Regions from separate parts of the Glutamicibacter sp. AOP38-B1-38 genome, predicted to be linked through region 1. Evidence: riboswitches for the same ligand, from Rfam matches in the RefSeq annotation. Region 1 holds a riboswitch; the other holds the start of a gene.
The links. Region 1 has a riboswitch for S-adenosylmethionine ahead of ACT3TP_RS12365 (hypothetical protein). Riboswitches for the same ligand answer to the same signal wherever they lie in the genome.

Region 2: another riboswitch for S-adenosylmethionine. It lies ahead of ACT3TP_RS08780 (methionine ABC transporter ATP-binding protein); the one in region 1 lies ahead of ACT3TP_RS12365 (hypothetical protein).

The regions. Positions count from the first base shown of each region.
Region 1 is NZ_JBQSWU010000019.1:62,073-70,316, forward strand. It holds gene ACT3TP_RS12350 (mycothione reductase) at 1-509, opposite strand, end outside; gene ACT3TP_RS12355 (universal stress protein) at 568-1,059, opposite strand; gene ACT3TP_RS12360 (SGNH/GDSL hydrolase family protein) at 1,244-2,143, opposite strand; SAM riboswitch class IV at 2,435-2,550, shown strand; gene ACT3TP_RS12365 (hypothetical protein) at 2,563-3,084, shown strand; partial or broken gene ACT3TP_RS12370 (formyltransferase family protein) at 3,105-3,432, opposite strand; gene soxG (sarcosine oxidase subunit gamma family protein) at 3,627-4,247, opposite strand; gene ACT3TP_RS12380 (sarcosine oxidase subunit alpha family protein) at 4,240-7,149, opposite strand; gene ACT3TP_RS12385 (sarcosine oxidase subunit delta) at 7,146-7,445, opposite strand; gene ACT3TP_RS12390 (sarcosine oxidase subunit beta family protein) at 7,462-8,244, opposite strand, start outside.
Region 2 is NZ_JBQSWU010000012.1:52,529-60,347, reverse strand. It holds gene ACT3TP_RS08800 (acyl-CoA dehydrogenase) at 1-1,189, shown strand, start outside; gene ACT3TP_RS08795 (LLM class flavin-dependent oxidoreductase) at 1,256-2,659, shown strand; gene ggt (gamma-glutamyltransferase) at 2,741-4,564, opposite strand; gene ACT3TP_RS08785 (ASCH domain-containing protein) at 4,814-5,329, shown strand; SAM riboswitch class I at 5,606-5,695, shown strand; gene ACT3TP_RS08780 (methionine ABC transporter ATP-binding protein) at 5,842-6,876, shown strand; gene ACT3TP_RS08775 (methionine ABC transporter permease) at 6,873-7,568, shown strand; gene ACT3TP_RS08770 (MetQ/NlpA family ABC transporter substrate-binding protein) at 7,594-7,819, shown strand, end outside.

The DNA.
Region 1 (8,244 bases):
TCGGGAAGCTTCGCCAGCCGCATGATGGTGTCCGAGGTGTGCACCCCGTCCAGCTCGATGCCTTCCAGCTCGGGCATGGTGGGGCGGGAACCAGCGGCGATGACCAGCTGCTCGGCGGTGATTTCGGTGCCGTCTTCGGCCCGCAGGGTTTTGCCTTCGCGCAGCGTGACGAACTGGGAGATGAGCTCGACGTTCTCCAACCGCTTGCGGTAGTCTTCGCCGCCTGCGGAGATCGGGTCGATGCGCCCGAATATCCGGTCGCGGATGGCCAGCCAGTCGACCTTCTCCACGGCCATCTGCACCCCGAGCCGGGCCGCTTCCTCGGTCCCGCGGGCCAGATGGGCGGGGCGGACGAACATCTTCGTCGGGATGCAACCGACATTCAAGCAGGTGCCGCCGAAAGTTGAGCCTTCGGCGATAGCTACCTGCTTGTCATCCCAGTAGTCGGTAATCAGCGAATTGCCGGAACCGGAGCCAATGATTGCAAGATCTACGTTACGCCGAGTCATGGCTTCATCGTAGGCCAGCGGCCCAGCCAGAGAAACATTTTCGCCGCCGAGCGAAGTTTCATGACTTGGCGGGCTGCGCCTCAAAGAAGCCGGGAACCTGCGGGACAACGAGCACCGGGCGGGACTGCCGATGGGCCAGCGCAACGGCGATCGAACCATCCATCAGCTCTTCCATCCTGCTGCGCAGTCCCGGACGCCGGGTGCCGATGGCGATCAATTGCGCGTCAAGCTCTGCGGCGACCCGCATCAGAGCTTTGGCAGGATCTCCGGCGACCGTGCGCGCCGCCCAGCTGATCTTCGTCCCGGCGAAGGCCTTCGAAAGCTGTTCGGCGAGCGCCGGGGAGAAATCTTGCTGAAACTGTTCGTCCCCGTCGAAGGTGGTGTCTTCGACTATTTCTCCGGTGGGCAGGCGTTCGGTGACGAATCGGCCCGAGTCCGCGTAGAGGCACATGACCTTCGCGCCCGTGGCCTCGGCCAGCTCGATGACGGCTTCAAGGACCGCCGGTGCCTGCCCCAGTTCAACGCCAACCAACAAAATACGCTCAGTCATCAGGACTCCCACGGATCGTGCCGAGTGCGGATTTTCATCCGCCGCAACGGGTTTGCGTCGCTAATCCCAGTATGCCAGCGCGCCGCTGTCTTGTCCGCAAGTTTCACGGTCCGCAGCGAGCAAGACGTACGGCCAAGACGGTTTTCCGCCGGGTTCGCCGTCAGAGTTAGCCGGCCGGGTGCTTCTAGTGCGAATACCTATTCTGGCCTTCCTGGCTGTGCGCCAATTTTTTCAGGTTGATATGGCGTTTGACTGCCGGGTAGTAGCCCTCCTGGTATCCGGTGCTCGTCGGATGCAGGTTAAATGGATCGGCGGGGTTCGCCAGATTAAAGCTGATCCAGGAATCCGCGGCACCCAGTCCGTGGTTCTTAAATGCGCCGGTGACCGAAACGAACGACGCGTTCGAACCCTTGGTGGCCATCTTGATATTCCGGTTCAGCGCATCCCCCAGCTTGTTCAGCGCCCGGGCGTTCTTGGCCGTGATCAGCGGCTGGTCGCCATTGGAGGTGGTGAATAACTGCGGATAACCCACAACCAGGATTTTTGCGCGAGTTGCCGCATCGATGTGCTGCAGCGTGGCTCCGACCTCGGAGCGCAGAGCAGGCATGGAGGCGTAGCCGAGTTTGAGCATCTGCTGGCAGCTCGCGGCGGTGCCCTGGGCGCTGCAGGCTGAGACTGTTTGCCCCCACTGGAGATTATTTCCGCCCAGACTGAGCGTGACCAGATCCGCTTGCGCCAGTTGCGGGGCTACCGCGGCAGCGGTGGCCGTTATCTGCGCGGTGTCCAGCCCTGCGCAGGCGGCATCTGCGATCAGTTGCACGCCGCGTAGCGCGTCGATCATGGTGACGTGAGTTGACCCGGTGGTTTGCAGGCAATCCGGAAAAGGCCCGGGTTTAATGGTTCCCGAGCCGAAGCCCGCCGAGTAGGAGTCGCCGAGGTTGACGTAGTTGATGGTCCCCGTATCGCCGGATCGCGAGATTGGCACCAGCGCCGCGGCCGGTGCCATGCCGGCCAGCATCAGCGCCGCGCCCGCCAAGGCCGCGGTGATGAGAGCCAAAAATCTGGATTTCTTCTTGCCGTTCATTGGAACGTCCCCTGTTTCCACCCTGTGCGCTGTGCGTGGAACACAGCGCGAAATGCCCGTTCGGACGGGTCACCATGAAGGTCCGTGCCCTCAAGGGCAGGAATCCGCGGCCTTCATCCCCAAGATAAGAAGCCGCCACCGGGCCGAGCTCAAGACCGGATTGCGCGCACTGCATCTGCCATATCCTACGCCGAAGGCCCTCGCTGGTGAAGGCCTTCGGCGAGGGACATAGAACGCGCAAGATCCGCCCGGAGCTAAAGTGTCGGTTCGCTGTCCTAGGATGATTGGCAGGTTCACGAGTCGCAGCGTCAAGTACCTGGCTAGCTGCGCGGCAACCCTCCTCAGCGAGCGGGGTGCCCCAGGGGAAGAACCGGTCGGCGGTCAGTATCCGCGGACAAGTCGATGAAAGGGAAGTAAACATGTCTTACACCGAGCAGCTTGACGCCTATGGCCTGCCAATGACCGAGCCCGCGGCCAAGGGCTCGCGGCTTGCCTGGGAACGACGGTGGACCGGGGTGCTCTTGGATCACCCCTACAACCCGCCCGGGCTCTACGCCGGGAATTTCGCGCAGTTCATGGGCCACAATTTGGCCAGCCGCGGGTTGCTTCATGGCACCGGGACGCTGCGCGTGGATCATTGGCGCGACTACGCCGCACGGTGGGAAAAGGCCGGGGTGAGCCCAGAATTGTTCGCATTGATTCTTGCCTTGCTCCCGTCGGCCATTGAGGATGCGCTGCGGCAGGCGGTGGATCTGGAGGTCGAATACCGGCTTCATGACAGGCTGCGCTGTCTGAATGCGGACGGAGGCCAGTGGGGTATGAAGGGTCAAAATCTGGTTCCCGAGCAGTGGGCGGATTTCCCCTACCTGTTCCAGAAGCTCGGCCCGAAGCGGGCGTTGAGCCGTTTTATCACCACGCACTGCGGCCCGGAGCCGCACTAGAAAACCGCGGCGGGGAACGATCATGCGTGCTCGGCTTCCGGTGCCGGGCACCCATGTTGGCCATTGGCTTCGCGCTGCACCACCGTGCGGTTGCCCCAGAGGAACACGCGGCACTCGGCGGTATAGGTACGATCCACATCCTGGACCTGCTGGGCGATGATCGGGCCCTCGTAAGGCTCCGCGTTTACGCAATGCGCGGCGGCACCGACGGTATTGACCCCGCGGGTCCCACGCCTGGTGGTACGGCTTGGCGCCTTTGCAAGCGGGCCGGGATGAGTGGTGAGTGCTGATCGTGCGCCCCGAGAGCTTACTGGAGGGTTCCGCAGAGAGGATCTGCATCAGCTTTGCCTCGGCGGCCGGTTTGCTGTGTACTGCTTCAGTTCGCCGATGGTGAGCGCAGGGCCAGCGCATGCCGGATTTGCTCGCCCCTTGCGGGAGCCCTTCGGTGATTGAGCATTAAAACCAGACCGTGGGGCACCGGCGGGCCGGCCCGAAAATGGACCGGCCCGCCAGGCGTCTTCTTGTTCCCGATCGTGCTGCGGCTAGATCACCGGGTCCGAGCCGAACTCGGCCATCGCGTCGATCATCCAGTGCACCACATGTTCGGTGAACGAGGCGCGCGGCATGACATACCAGCTATTCTCCGCGGTGCGCCAGAGCAGGATCGGCACGTTGGCAACCGTGGTGGTGATCGCCTGGTTGACCGCGAAGGCCCGCGGATGCAGATCGGCCGGGCAGCTCTTGCGCAGCACCAGGCTGGCCGCCGCGCCGCGCAGCTCCAGCACCGCGCGGTTCGCCGAGAGGTCGATGACCTGGCCCGGCGCCTGACCCAGGGCGGAGTCCAGCGGCTGCGTGAGCTCCTCCCCGGCGGCGTTGAAGGCCATGAATTCATCCGGCCCGAGCCAGAGCACCGCGGTGCCCTCGATGGACCCGGCGACCTCGCCGACGCCGGCCGGCAAGCCCACACCGGTGGCCGCCGCGAGCGCCTGGTGCCCGGCGCTGCCGGGAACCGCGCGCAGCGACACGGCGGTGGCCAGCGCAATCTCGCGCAATGCGACGGCGCGCGTCCCGGCGACGGAGGCCTGGGCCATCGCCTCGGCCAGGTGCGCGGCCGGGGAGCGGCGCAGATCGGTGGTTGGTTCGATTACGCTGTGCTTAGCCATCTCGGCGGCTGCCTTCCGGGTCGTAGAGGACGGTTTCGCAGACCTCGACGTCGACCAGCTGGTCGCCGACGGGGGCTTTGAGGACTTCACCGATGCGGTTGAAGCCGTTCTTGATCAGGGCCAGGCCGAAGGTCCGGCCCAGCGCGGGCGAGTTGTAGGAGCTGGTGACCCAGCCTTCCATCGGGACCGGGCCGTCGGCCGGGGTGACCGGGGTTCCGGCGCCGACCAGCGCGGTGCCTTCGGGCAGGCGCAGGGTCTTGTCCACCGGCAGCACGGAGACCAGCTGCTTGCGGTCCGCACGCTGGTTGTCATCGCGGTTGAAGGAGCGGTTTCCCACGAAGTCCTTCAGCTTGGAGACCACCCAGCCCATGGCCGCGTCCTGCGGGGTCACCGTGCCGTCGGTGTCCTGCCCGACGATGATGAAACCCTTCTCGGCGCGCAGCACGTGCATGGTCTCGGTGCCGTACGGGGTGATGTTGTATTCTTCGCCGGCCGCGTAGACGGCCTCCCAGGTGCCCAGCCCGTACCAGCTCGGCACCGCGATCTCGAAGGCGAGTTCCCCGGAGAAGGAGATCCGGCTGATCCGTGCCGGGGTGCCGTTTTCCAGCGTGGTATCCGCGAAGGCCATGAACTTGAACGCCTCGTTGGACACGTCCAGCTCCGGGGCGAGCTTGGAGATCACCGCGCGGGATTTCGGCCCGACCACCGCGACGGTGGCCAGCTGCTCGGTGACCGAGGTGCACACGACATCCAGTTCCGGCCACTCGGTCTGCAGCCACTCCTCCAGCCAGTCCAGCACCTCTGCGGCGCCGCCGGTGGTGGTGTGCATCAGGAAGCGGTCCTGCGCCAGGCGCAGGGTCACCCCGTCATCGAAGATCATCCCGTCCGCGTGGCACATGACCCCGTAGCGGCCCATGCCGACCTTCAGCTTGGTGTAGCCGTTGGTGTAGATGCGGTTGAGGAATTCGGCCGCATCCGCCCCGCGGATCTCGATCTTGCCCAGCGTGCTGGCATCCAGCATGCCCACCGAGTCGCGCACCGCGGCGCATTCGCGGTAGACCGCCGCGTCCATGTCCTCCCCCGCCTGCGGGTAGTACCAGGGGCGCTTCCACTGCCCGACGTCCTCGAACGCGGCGCCTTGGGCCAGATGCCAGGGGTGCATGGCGGTGACGCGGGCCGGGTCCAGCAATTGGCCGCGGTTCCGCCCGGCGAGGGCGACAAAGGAGACCGGGGTGTAGGGGGCACGGAAAGTGGTGGTGCCGATCTCGGCCGGGTTTTCGATGCCCAGCACCGCGGCGATCACGCCGATAGCTGCCACCCCGGAGGTCTTGCCCTGGTCGTTGGCGGTGGAGATCGAGGTGTAGCGCTTCACATGTTCCACCGAGCGCATGCCCGCTCCGGTGGAGCGCAGCACCTCGGCCACGGTCTGGTCGCGCTGCAGATCCACGAAGTGGTGCTTGTAGTGCACCGCATCCTCGCCCTGGCGCGAGGGGATCAGCCAGACCGGGCGGGTTTCGCCCAGAGCCACCTCGATGGCTTCGGGCACGCGGGCGATCGTCTCGAAACCGGCGGCGGTGGCCGCCGCGGCACCGGCGGCGGCTCCCCCGGCCAGCGCTCCGGCGGTGTCGAAGCGGCCGGTGAGCGAACCGGCGAGGTGCTGGTTGGCGACGGGTGCCGCGGGCAGGAATGCGTGCACGGTGGAATCCCAGGCCAGCTTGCCCTGGCGCTGGGAGTGCAGGTGCACCACCGGGTTGAAGCCGCCGGAGATGGCCAGGGTGTCAGCTTCAAGGCGCTGCGCGGCGCCGATATTGTTCTGCGCATCCAGGCTGGCGACCCAGACGGCGGACAGCTCGCCGTTGGCGCCGGCCTCGGTATCCACGACCACCGAACCGGTGATCACGTGCACCCCGGTGCCAACCGCCTCGGCGGCAGCCACCGAGACGTTTTCACGGGCGTCGATGACGGCGACGACCCCGCCGCTGGCGGCCAGCTCGGTGACCAGCGGGTAGACCGAGTCGTTGGTGGTGGCCACGAGGATCTGCGACCCCGCGCGCACCCCGTAGCGGTTCAGGTAGGAGCGGACGGCGCCGGCGAGCATGATGCCCGGGCGGTCGTTGTTCTCGAAGACCAGCGGACGCTCGTGGGCGCCGGTGGCGAGCACCACCTGACCGGCACGGATATGCCAGACGCGTTCGCGCGAGACCCCCGGAGCCGGGGCATCGTCCAGAGGCGCGGTGCGGCGCTGCACGGCGATCACGTAGTTCGAGTCGTAGCTGCCCAGCGCCGTGGTGTGCTGCAGGTGAGTGGTCTCCTCCGCGGCGTCAAGCTCGGCGGCGACCTGGGCGATCCACTGGCAGGAGTCGATCCCGTCGATCTGTTCGTCCGGGGCGTCGAGCAGCCTTCCGCCGGCTTCGGCGCGCTCATCGAGCAGCATCACCCGGGCCCCGCTGCGGGCGGCCTCGCGGGCGGCGGCCAGGCCTGCCGGGCCGGCGCCGACCACCAGCACGTCGGTGTGCACGTGCGCGTGGTCGTAGTAGGCCTCGTCCTTGCGCGGATCCATGGTGCCCAGGCCCGACAGGGTGCGGGCGGACAGCCCCTGGGCGGCGGGAACCACCGGGGCGGCGAGCATCGACTCGTCCACGTCATCGCTGTGCCGCGCGTGGATGTGGACCAGCGCGTTGGGCTCCTCCACCCCGGCGGCGAAGATGCCCCGCGGGCGCTTCAGGTACAGCGAGTCGCCCACCCGGCGGATGCCGGAGGCCAGCATCGCGCTGGCCAGGGTATCCCCGCGCAGCGCGGACAGCGGCTTCTCGTTCAGCTTCACGTCGAGCGGCTGCGCGTAGTCCACCCGGGCGTCGGCTGCCTGCGCAGCGTCCAGACGGTATGAATCGGTGGTGCTCATCGGGTGCCTCCCTCGGTGTTTTGCAGTGCCGGGCGGGCTTCGCCGGCACCGTAGATTGCCTTGAATTCGTAGGTAACGGTGTCGCGCAGGGCGTTGAACCATTTGCGGCACCCGGCGGCGTGCACCCAGCGTTCGGCGTTGATGCCTCGGGGGTTCTTGCGGTAGAACAGGTACTGGGCCCATTCCTTGTCGCTCAGCGCCTGCGGGTCCTCCGGGTAGGCGACGTGCGCCTGGCCGCCGAATTTGAATTCGGTTTCATTGCGTGGCCCGCAGTTCGGGCAGTCAATCAGCATCATGAGCTGGTTCCCTTTCTTAGTGGGCCACGGCTGCGGCGCCGTGTTCGTCGATGAGGTAGCCGGTTTCGAAGCGTTCCAGCGCGAACGGCTTGTTCAGCTTGTGCGGCTCGTCGTTGGCGATGGTGTGCGCGAAGGTCCAGCCGGCACCCGGGGTGCCCTTGAAGCCGCCGGTTCCCCAGCCGCAGTTGACGTAGAGGTTCTCGACCTGGGTCTTGGAGATGATCGGCGAGGCGTCCATGGTGGTGTCCACGATGCCGCCCCAGGTGCGCAGCACGTGGGCCCGGGCGAAGATCGGGAAGAGCTCCACGGAGGCGGCCATCTGCTCCTGGATCATGTGGAAGGCCCCGCGCTGGCCGTAGCCGTTGTAGGAGTCGATGCCCGCGCCCATCACCAGTTCGCCCTTGTGCGCCTGGGAGACGTAGACGTGGATGTGGTTGGACATGACCACCGTCGGGTGCACCGGTTCGAAGAGTTCGGAGACCAGTGCCTGCAGCGGGTGGGACTGGATCGGCAGGTCGACGCCGGCCATTTCGGCCAGCACCGAGGAGTGGCCGGCGCCCGCGAGGGCGACCTTGCCGGCCAGGATGGTGCCGCGGTTGGTCTTCACTCCGGTGACCTTGTTGCCGTCCTTGAGGATTCCGGTGACCTCGCAGTTCTGGATCAGGTCCACGCCCAGCTCGTTGCATTTGCGGGCGAAGGCCCAGGCAACGTGGTCGTGCTTGGCGATGCCGGCACGGGGCTGGTAGGTGGCGCCCATGATCGGGTAGCGGATGTCGTCGGAAATGTTGATGATCGGGCA
Region 2 (7,819 bases), on a different contig from region 1:
GTATGAACGGCTTGCCGGCATTTTCCGTCCGGTGTTCGCACAGATCGCCGCCGGTGCAAGGGAACGCGACCGGCAGCGGATCCTGCCTTTCGAACAGGTTGGCTTGCTGAACCGTGAGCGCTTCGGTGCGCTGCGCCTGCCGGTTGCCGACGGCGGCCATGGGGCGCGCTTGAGCGATGTCTTCCGGTTGCTCATCGAATTAGCCGAGGCCGACTCGCATGTGGCTCAGCTATGGCGCGCGCATATTGCCTTCGTGGAAAATGCGGTGCGGCTGGAAGATGCGCAGCTCCGTAGCAAATGGGTTGCCCGAATCAGCTCCGGGCAGATCGTGGGCAACGCCTACACCGAGGAAGGCGGCAACGCCCTCGGGTTGCTCAACACCAAGGTCACCGAGGAGGGGTCGCGCTGGCTGGTCAATGGGCGGAAGTTCTATTGCACCGGCACCATCTTCGCCGACTGGACCACCGTAGCGGTGGCGCACCCGCAACTCCCAGGGCGCCAGATCGCGGTAGTTTCCACCCAGCACAGCGGCGTGAAAATCCTCGATGACTGGGATGGTTTCGGCCAACAGCTCACCGGTACCGGCAGCACCGAATTCCACGAAGTTCCGGTGGACACCTTCATGCCGGAGGATCCCACGGATCCGGAAGCCGCGATCTTCCAACTCGTGCTCATGGCGGTACAGGCCGGAATCGGACGGGCGGCACTGAACGACCTGCGCTCCTCCGTGCAGGCGCGTACCCGCAGTTTCAGCACCGGCACCGGAGTTCCGGTGCACCGCGAACCGCAGGTCTTGCAGCTCGTCGGGGAGGTTTCCGCCGAAATCTTCGCCGCGGAGTCCGTGGTCATGGGCGCGGTGCTGGAGGTCGAAGCGGCCATGGCCGACGCGAACCTGAACGCCGAGGAGCGCTTTGCCGTGTGCGAACTGGCGGCAAACCGTGCTCAGACGATCGTGCAGCCGCTGGTCATCGGAGCGACCAGCAAGCTCTTCGACGCGCTGGGTGCATCTTCCACTCGCAATAGCTGCAATATGGACCGCCACTGGCGCAACGCCCGAACCATCGCGACGCACAATCCGGCGATCTACAAGGCGCGCATCGTGGGGGACTACGAGATCAACGGCGTGCAGCCCCAACGGCTGTCCGTCACCGGCACGGTAACCGGAGCAAACCGGTTCGCCGGCAGCTAGGCAACACTCCTCGAACACAGATTTTTAGACTTACAAGATTTTTCTTCTATGGATAGGGGCACACCAATGAGCGAGAACAAGCGCGAAATCCTTTTTAACGCCTTCGATATGAACTGCGTGGTGCACCAGTCGCCGGGCCTCTGGCGCCACCCGGATGACAAGGCGTCGACCTACAACACCCTGGGCTACTGGACCCACCTGGCCAAGGTGCTGGAAAAGGGCAAATTCGACGGGCTGTTCCTCGCCGACGTGCTGGGCACCTACGACGTCTACAAGGGCGCCAACGAGACTCCGCTGCGCAGCGGAGCCCAGGCGCCGGTTAATGACCCGATGATGCTCGTCTCCGCGATGGCCGCGGTCACCGAGAACCTCGGCTTCGGCGTCACCGCCGGCACCGCCTATGAGCACCCTTATGCCTTCGCGCGCCGCCTGGCCACCCTGGACCACCTGACCAATGGCCGTGTCGGCTGGAATGTGGTCACCGGCTACCTGCCGTCGGCGGCCCGAAATATGGGCCAGGAAGACCAGATGGAGCACGACGAGCGCTACAACCACGCCGATGAGTACCTCGAAGTGGTCTACAAGCTGCTCGAAGGTTCGTGGGAAGAGGACGCGGTGCAGAACAACAAGGAATCCGGCGTCTACACCGACCATTCCAAAGTGCACCCGATCAATCACGAGGGCAAGTACTTCAAGGTTCCAGGCATCGCGATTACCGAGCCTTCCACCCAGCGTACCCCGGTGATTTACCAGGCCGGCGCGTCCAAGCGCGGCACCGAATTCGCCGCGTCGAACGCCGAAGCGATCTTCGTGAATTGCCCTACCCGTGACCTGCTCAAAGAAGCGGTCGCCAAGATCCGTGATGCTGCCGAGGCCGCAGGCCGTGGCCGCCACGACATCAAGATCTTCGCCATGCAGACCATCATCACCGCCGAAACTTCGGAACTTGCCCAGGCAAAGTTCGAGGACTACAGCTCCTACGTGGATATCGACGGCGCGCTGGCATTGCTTTCGGGTTGGACCGGCATCGACATGTCCGCTTACGGACCAGATGACGTGATTGGCGACGACGTGAAGTCCAACGCCATCCAGTCCTCGGTGGAAACCTTCAAGAAGGCCAGCGGTGATACCGGAAAGCCATGGACCATCCGGCAGCTGGCCGAATGGATCGGCGTGGGCGGATTCGGTCCGGTCTCCGTCGGTTCGGGTGCCGAGGTCGCCGAGAAGCTCATCGACTGGGTGGACTACACCGACGTGGATGGCTTCAACCTCGCCTATGCTGTCACTCCAGGTACCTTCGAGGACGTCGTCGAGTACGTGGTTCCCGAGCTTCAGGCACGCGGGGTCTACAAGACCGAATACACCGAGGGCTCGCTGCGCCACAAGTTGTTCGGCGCCGGCGACCGCGTGAAGGACACCCACCGCGCGGCCCAGTACAAGATCTCCAACCGATTGGCCACCAAGGCCTAAATCCTTGAAGATCAAGCGCTAGCAAAGCCAGCGAGTCCCCGCGAAATGTTGAATTCCGCGGGGACTCGCTGGCTTTAACGGCTATTTGGCCGGGTTCACCACCATGGCCGAACCGCCTCCGCGGCGGTTTGGTTCAGCCGCCGCGATCAAGGTCCCGTCTGCGGCGATTTCCACCGCCTCAACCGCACCGATCTCAGCCTGCGGGGTGAAGGAATCACCGGCGGCGGTGAGCTTGTGCCCGAAAGCCTCAAGCGCCGGCCCATAGGCCTCGATGAATTCGGGCTCCGCCGTCACCGCCGCGGTATTGCGCTGCGAGGCGCGCGGGGCCGCGATGGCTTCGCTCAGATCCATGCCCAGGTCAATGCGGTTCACCAGGGTCTGCAGCACCGTGGTGATGATGGTGGAGCCGCCGGGGGAGCCGATGGCGAGCATCGGTTCGCCATCGCGCAGCACGATCGTGGGCGCCATCGAGGAGCGCGGACGCTTGCCCGGCTCGATCCGGTTCGGGTCGGCGGGATCGTACACCGTGGAGAAATCGGTCAGCTCGTTGTTCAGCAGGAAGCCGCGCTCGGGCACCACGATGCCCGAGCCGCCGGTCTGCTCGATGGTCAGGGTGTAGGAGACGACGTTGCCCCAGCGGTCCACCACCGACAGGTGGGTGGTGGAGATGTTCTCGGTATCCTGCTCAACCACCGGCTCGCTGGTTGCCGCCGGGCACACTGCGTCATAGTCCTCGATGTCGCCCGGCGCCACCGGCTTCTCCGCGGCCTGTTCGGGGTTTACCGCGCACGCCCGGTCGACGCCGAAGAGCTTGTCGGTCAGCGTATCGGTGGGAACATCCACAAAGGCCGGGTCGCCGACAAATTTGCCACGGTCGGCGTAGGCCAGGGCCGTCGCCTCGAAGTAGTGGTGAAGCGCGGTGGGCCGCTCCATGCCGGCGAGGTCGAACTCGCCGAGAATATTCAGCGATTCACCGATGGTGGTTCCTCCGCTGGAGGATGGAGCCATGCCGTAAACATCGAGGCCGCGGTAGCTGACCTGGGTTGGCTGCTGCTCCACGACCTCGTAGTCCGCGAGATCGGCGGTGCTCACATAGCCAGCCGGAACCGGGAGTTCGGTGTCCGCGGACGTGGGCGGAGCCTGCACCGTCTGGGATATTTCTTCGGCCATTTCGCCCTGGTAGAACGCCGAGGGGCCCTGCTTCGCCAGCAACCGGTAGGTCTGGGCAAGATCCGGGTTCTTGAAGATGCTGCCAACGTGCGGCGCATCGCCATCAGGCAGGAATAGCTCGCTGGTGGAGCCGAAGGCTGCGAAGCGCTCCTTGTTATCCAGGGTCTGTTCGCGGAATGTTTCATCGACAACGAAGCCGCGTGAAGCTACCTGGGTCGCTGGGTGCAGAACTTTCTTCAGGCTTTGGGAACCCCAATTGTCCAGCGCGCGCTGCCAGGTGGCCAGGGTTCCGGGTACGCCGACCGCCACGCCGCTGGTCACCAGTTCGGGAGTGAAATTGTAGGGCTCGCCGGTTTCCGGATCGATGAAGGCATCTTGGGGCATTGCTGCCGGTGCGGTTTCCCGGCCGTCGATGGTGCTGATTTTTCCGGTTTTCGCGTCGTAGTACATGAAGTAGCCGCCGCCGCCGATGCCCGCACTATAAGGTTCGGTCACGCCTAGCGCGGCCGCCGTTGCGACCGCCGCATCAACCGCGTTGCCGCCTTTGCGCAGGATCTCGATTCCGGCGGCGGTCGCTTCCGGGTCTACGGAGGAGACTGCGCCGCCGCTGCCTTTGGCCGTAGGCGTTTTGTCGGTCGCCCTGGGATCGGCGCTGGCCGGAAGGGCGGTGAAAGTTCCCAGTCCCAGCGCCAGTGCCGCGGCGCTGGCGATAGCTCTCGTACTTGCTCGTGACATACTTTGATCTCCTGAAAAGGTGGGGATGAAGCAAGCGCCAATTTACGGGAGAAGCACCTGAGACTTAGGCTGTGACACGCGTCACCGCGCATGCTTGTCGCTCATTACGCTCAGGTGAAGACTTCACTAGCGTCGGATTCACCGCCGTCGCCTCAAGGGCTTCGGAGGGCATGCCGCCACCGCGGCAGCCAGCGATCCGGCCACCGAATACAGCAGCTTCGGTGGCCGGACTGCGTTTAGGCTAGGAGAATGAGCAATGAACCTACCTCCGAGCTGCCCCCGGTAGATCTCGCCGCCGCCGCGCAAATGTGGGCTGACTACCGAAACAGCTGTGCCACCGATCCGGGCGACTACGTGGTGGAATACTTCGGAGACAGCGCTGAGCTCGCCGAGGCACTGCTGCATCAGGTAACCCACGGGCAGAAACGTGCCACCTCAAGCCTTGAAAACGATTACCTTGCCGAGAACGAACCGCTTCCGCGGGTCGGTTCGCACTGGATCGCCTGCGACGGCTCCGGGACACCGAAAATTATCCTGCGTACCAGCGAGGTGACGCTGAAATCATTCGACCAGGTGGATGCAGATTTTGCCTTTGCCGAGGGCGAGGATGACCGTAGTCTGGCCAGCTGGCGCCGGGAACACGAAAAGTTCTGGAAACGGACGCAGCAGGCAGATTTCGCCAAGCAGTGGGAACCGGCAATGACCGGCGTGCCCGGTGAGCGGATCGTGTGCGAACGCTTCGAAGTGGTCTGGCCGCGCAGCTAGCTTCCAGGCACCTAATTCATCTCCACCTTTCGGTTCTGGAAGCTTGCTTTGCGTTCAGGCCCAGGGGCGTCCTCGCACCCGCCGAGTTCTCCTGAGTCAAGATGCGAATTCAGCGTCGTCACGTGGCGACATATGACGGGTGAGTCGCGCATTTATGGCCGGTTTTCCGCCGATCTGCGCACCGAGGTCGACTTCATGACGCGTATATAACGTCATGGTTGTTCACGAAGCGGGCACGGGCACAGACTGAAACTGTTCGATTCACCTATCGAATGGTAACCATCCAGAGCGACCGAGAGACCTGGCTCAACGACGTCGCAGCAACCACCCTCACGGGGCCGGTGCTACAGCCAGGACCGATGGAGCAGTCTGAAACACCGGCTTTGTTCCCGAGATTCAGAGCCTGGCGAAAGCCAGCGGCATCCTGAATCCGTGGATCGTCGCTGTTTGAGACTCTGCGCGGTGCCAGCACCAAGGAGAACAAATGCAAACGACGTTATCTGGACGATCACATGATTGAGATTCGCCAGCTGCATAAGCACTACGAAACGGCCCAGGGCCGTGTGGAGGTCCTCAAGGGGATCGACCTGGACGTTCAATCGGGGACAATCACCGCGGTGGTTGGGCCCTCAGGCGCCGGGAAGTCCACCTTGTCCCATTGCATCTCGCTGTTGGAAAAGCCCAGCAGCGGTCAGATCCTGGTAGAAGGCAAGGACTTGTCGGTGCTCTCTGGCAAAGAACTATGCGCCGAACGTCGTGCCATCGGCACGATCTTCCAGAACTCGGCCCTTTTGCGCCGCATGACGGTAGCCGAAAACGTTGCGTTGCCGCTGCGAAACCTGGGAGTAGTCCACCACGAGATGGAAAACCGGGTCGCTGAACTCCTGAATCGCGTAGGTCTGGCGGATTGGGCAAATTCGTACCCCGGAGAACTTTCCGGTGGCCAACGCCAACGCGTGGGCATTGCCCGAGCGCTGGCGCTGCGTCCGCGTCTGCTGCTCTCCGATGAAGCAACCTCGGGGCTCGACCCGGAATCCACCACGCAGGTGCTGGAACTGCTTGATTCCCTGCGCACCGACTTGGGCTTGGCGATTATCTTGATCACCCACGAGATGGATGTGGTGCGCCATATCGCCGACCGCGTCGCGCAACTCGATGGCGGTCGAATCGCCGAGTACGGCGAACTTCGAGGCCTGGTAGCGGATCCGGGATCGGTGACCGGTTCAAAGCTTCTGCCATTGCGCCCCGATCTGGTGCCCGCCGGCTACGACTTCACGCTGACCGTGGCCTACCAGGCGGCAAATGTGGACCCAGCCTGGATATCCCGGCTGGGAACCGAACATGGCGCGCGGGTCGCGCTGCTCGGTGGCTCCGTGGAAGCACACCACGAGGGAACGCTGGGCCGCGTTGAAATCGGTCTCGCGGGCATTGCCGCAGAACGAGCTATTGCCGTCTTGGCTGGATGGGGATTGCGCGCCACGCCACGATCCCAGCAGCTCCTCGCGAGTGTGGCCGACCGCGCGGAACGCATCGAGGTGGCGGTATGAGAATCCCAACCGAAAGCGCAGCGGTCGGTACCGACACCCCATGGAACGAACTGCCCGCCCTGATGCTTCCTGCCTATGGACAGACCTGGGCAATGGTCGGCATCGTGATGGTCTTGGTGATCATTTTTGGCGGCATCATGGGTTTGGCGCTGTTCAACACCGACCGGCAGGGTCTCTTTCCGCACGACAAGAGCCATGCGGCACTGAGCTGGTTCGTCAACATGGGACGCTCATTGCCGTTCCTGGTCTTGATGGCGGCGATTATTCCATTCACCAAATGGGTGACCGGAACCACCATCGGCATTTGGGCAGCAGTGGTGCCGATGACCATTGCGGGCATTCCCTTCTTCGCGCGGCTCGTGCAGAACGCGCTCAATGATCTGCCTAAGGAGAACCTGGCCGTCGGGCTGGTGACCGGTGGATCGCCGCTGCAAATCATCGGGGCAACCCAGATCCGTGAGGCGCTGCCCGCCCTGGCCTCCGCCGTCACGCTGAACACCATCTCGATGGTCGAGTATTCGGCCATCGCGGGAACCATCGGGGCCGGCGGCATCGGCTATCTGGCGGTCACCTACGGCTATCAGCGGTTCGACATGAATGTCATGCTTGCCACGATCCTTGCGCTCATTCTGACCGTGCAAGCAGTCCAATTCCTCGGCGATCGCATCGCCCGCGCGCTGGCCCGCCCCTAAGCGCCCTAGAACAAACGAGAAGAACATGACGACTTCACCCAAAGGCCATGACCATGGCTTCACTCTGCGTAAAAACACCGCGAAACTGCCTTGGACCATCGCGGCATGCGCGACCATTGTGGCGCTCGTCCTTGGCGCGTTGCTGGTTCAGCAAAAGTCCGCTCCAGCGCTCGCGTCCACCGAGCCCGGCAAAACGAATTTCAAGGTCCATTTTGAACCGGCAATGGCCGGGGAAGAGAAGATCCTGAAAT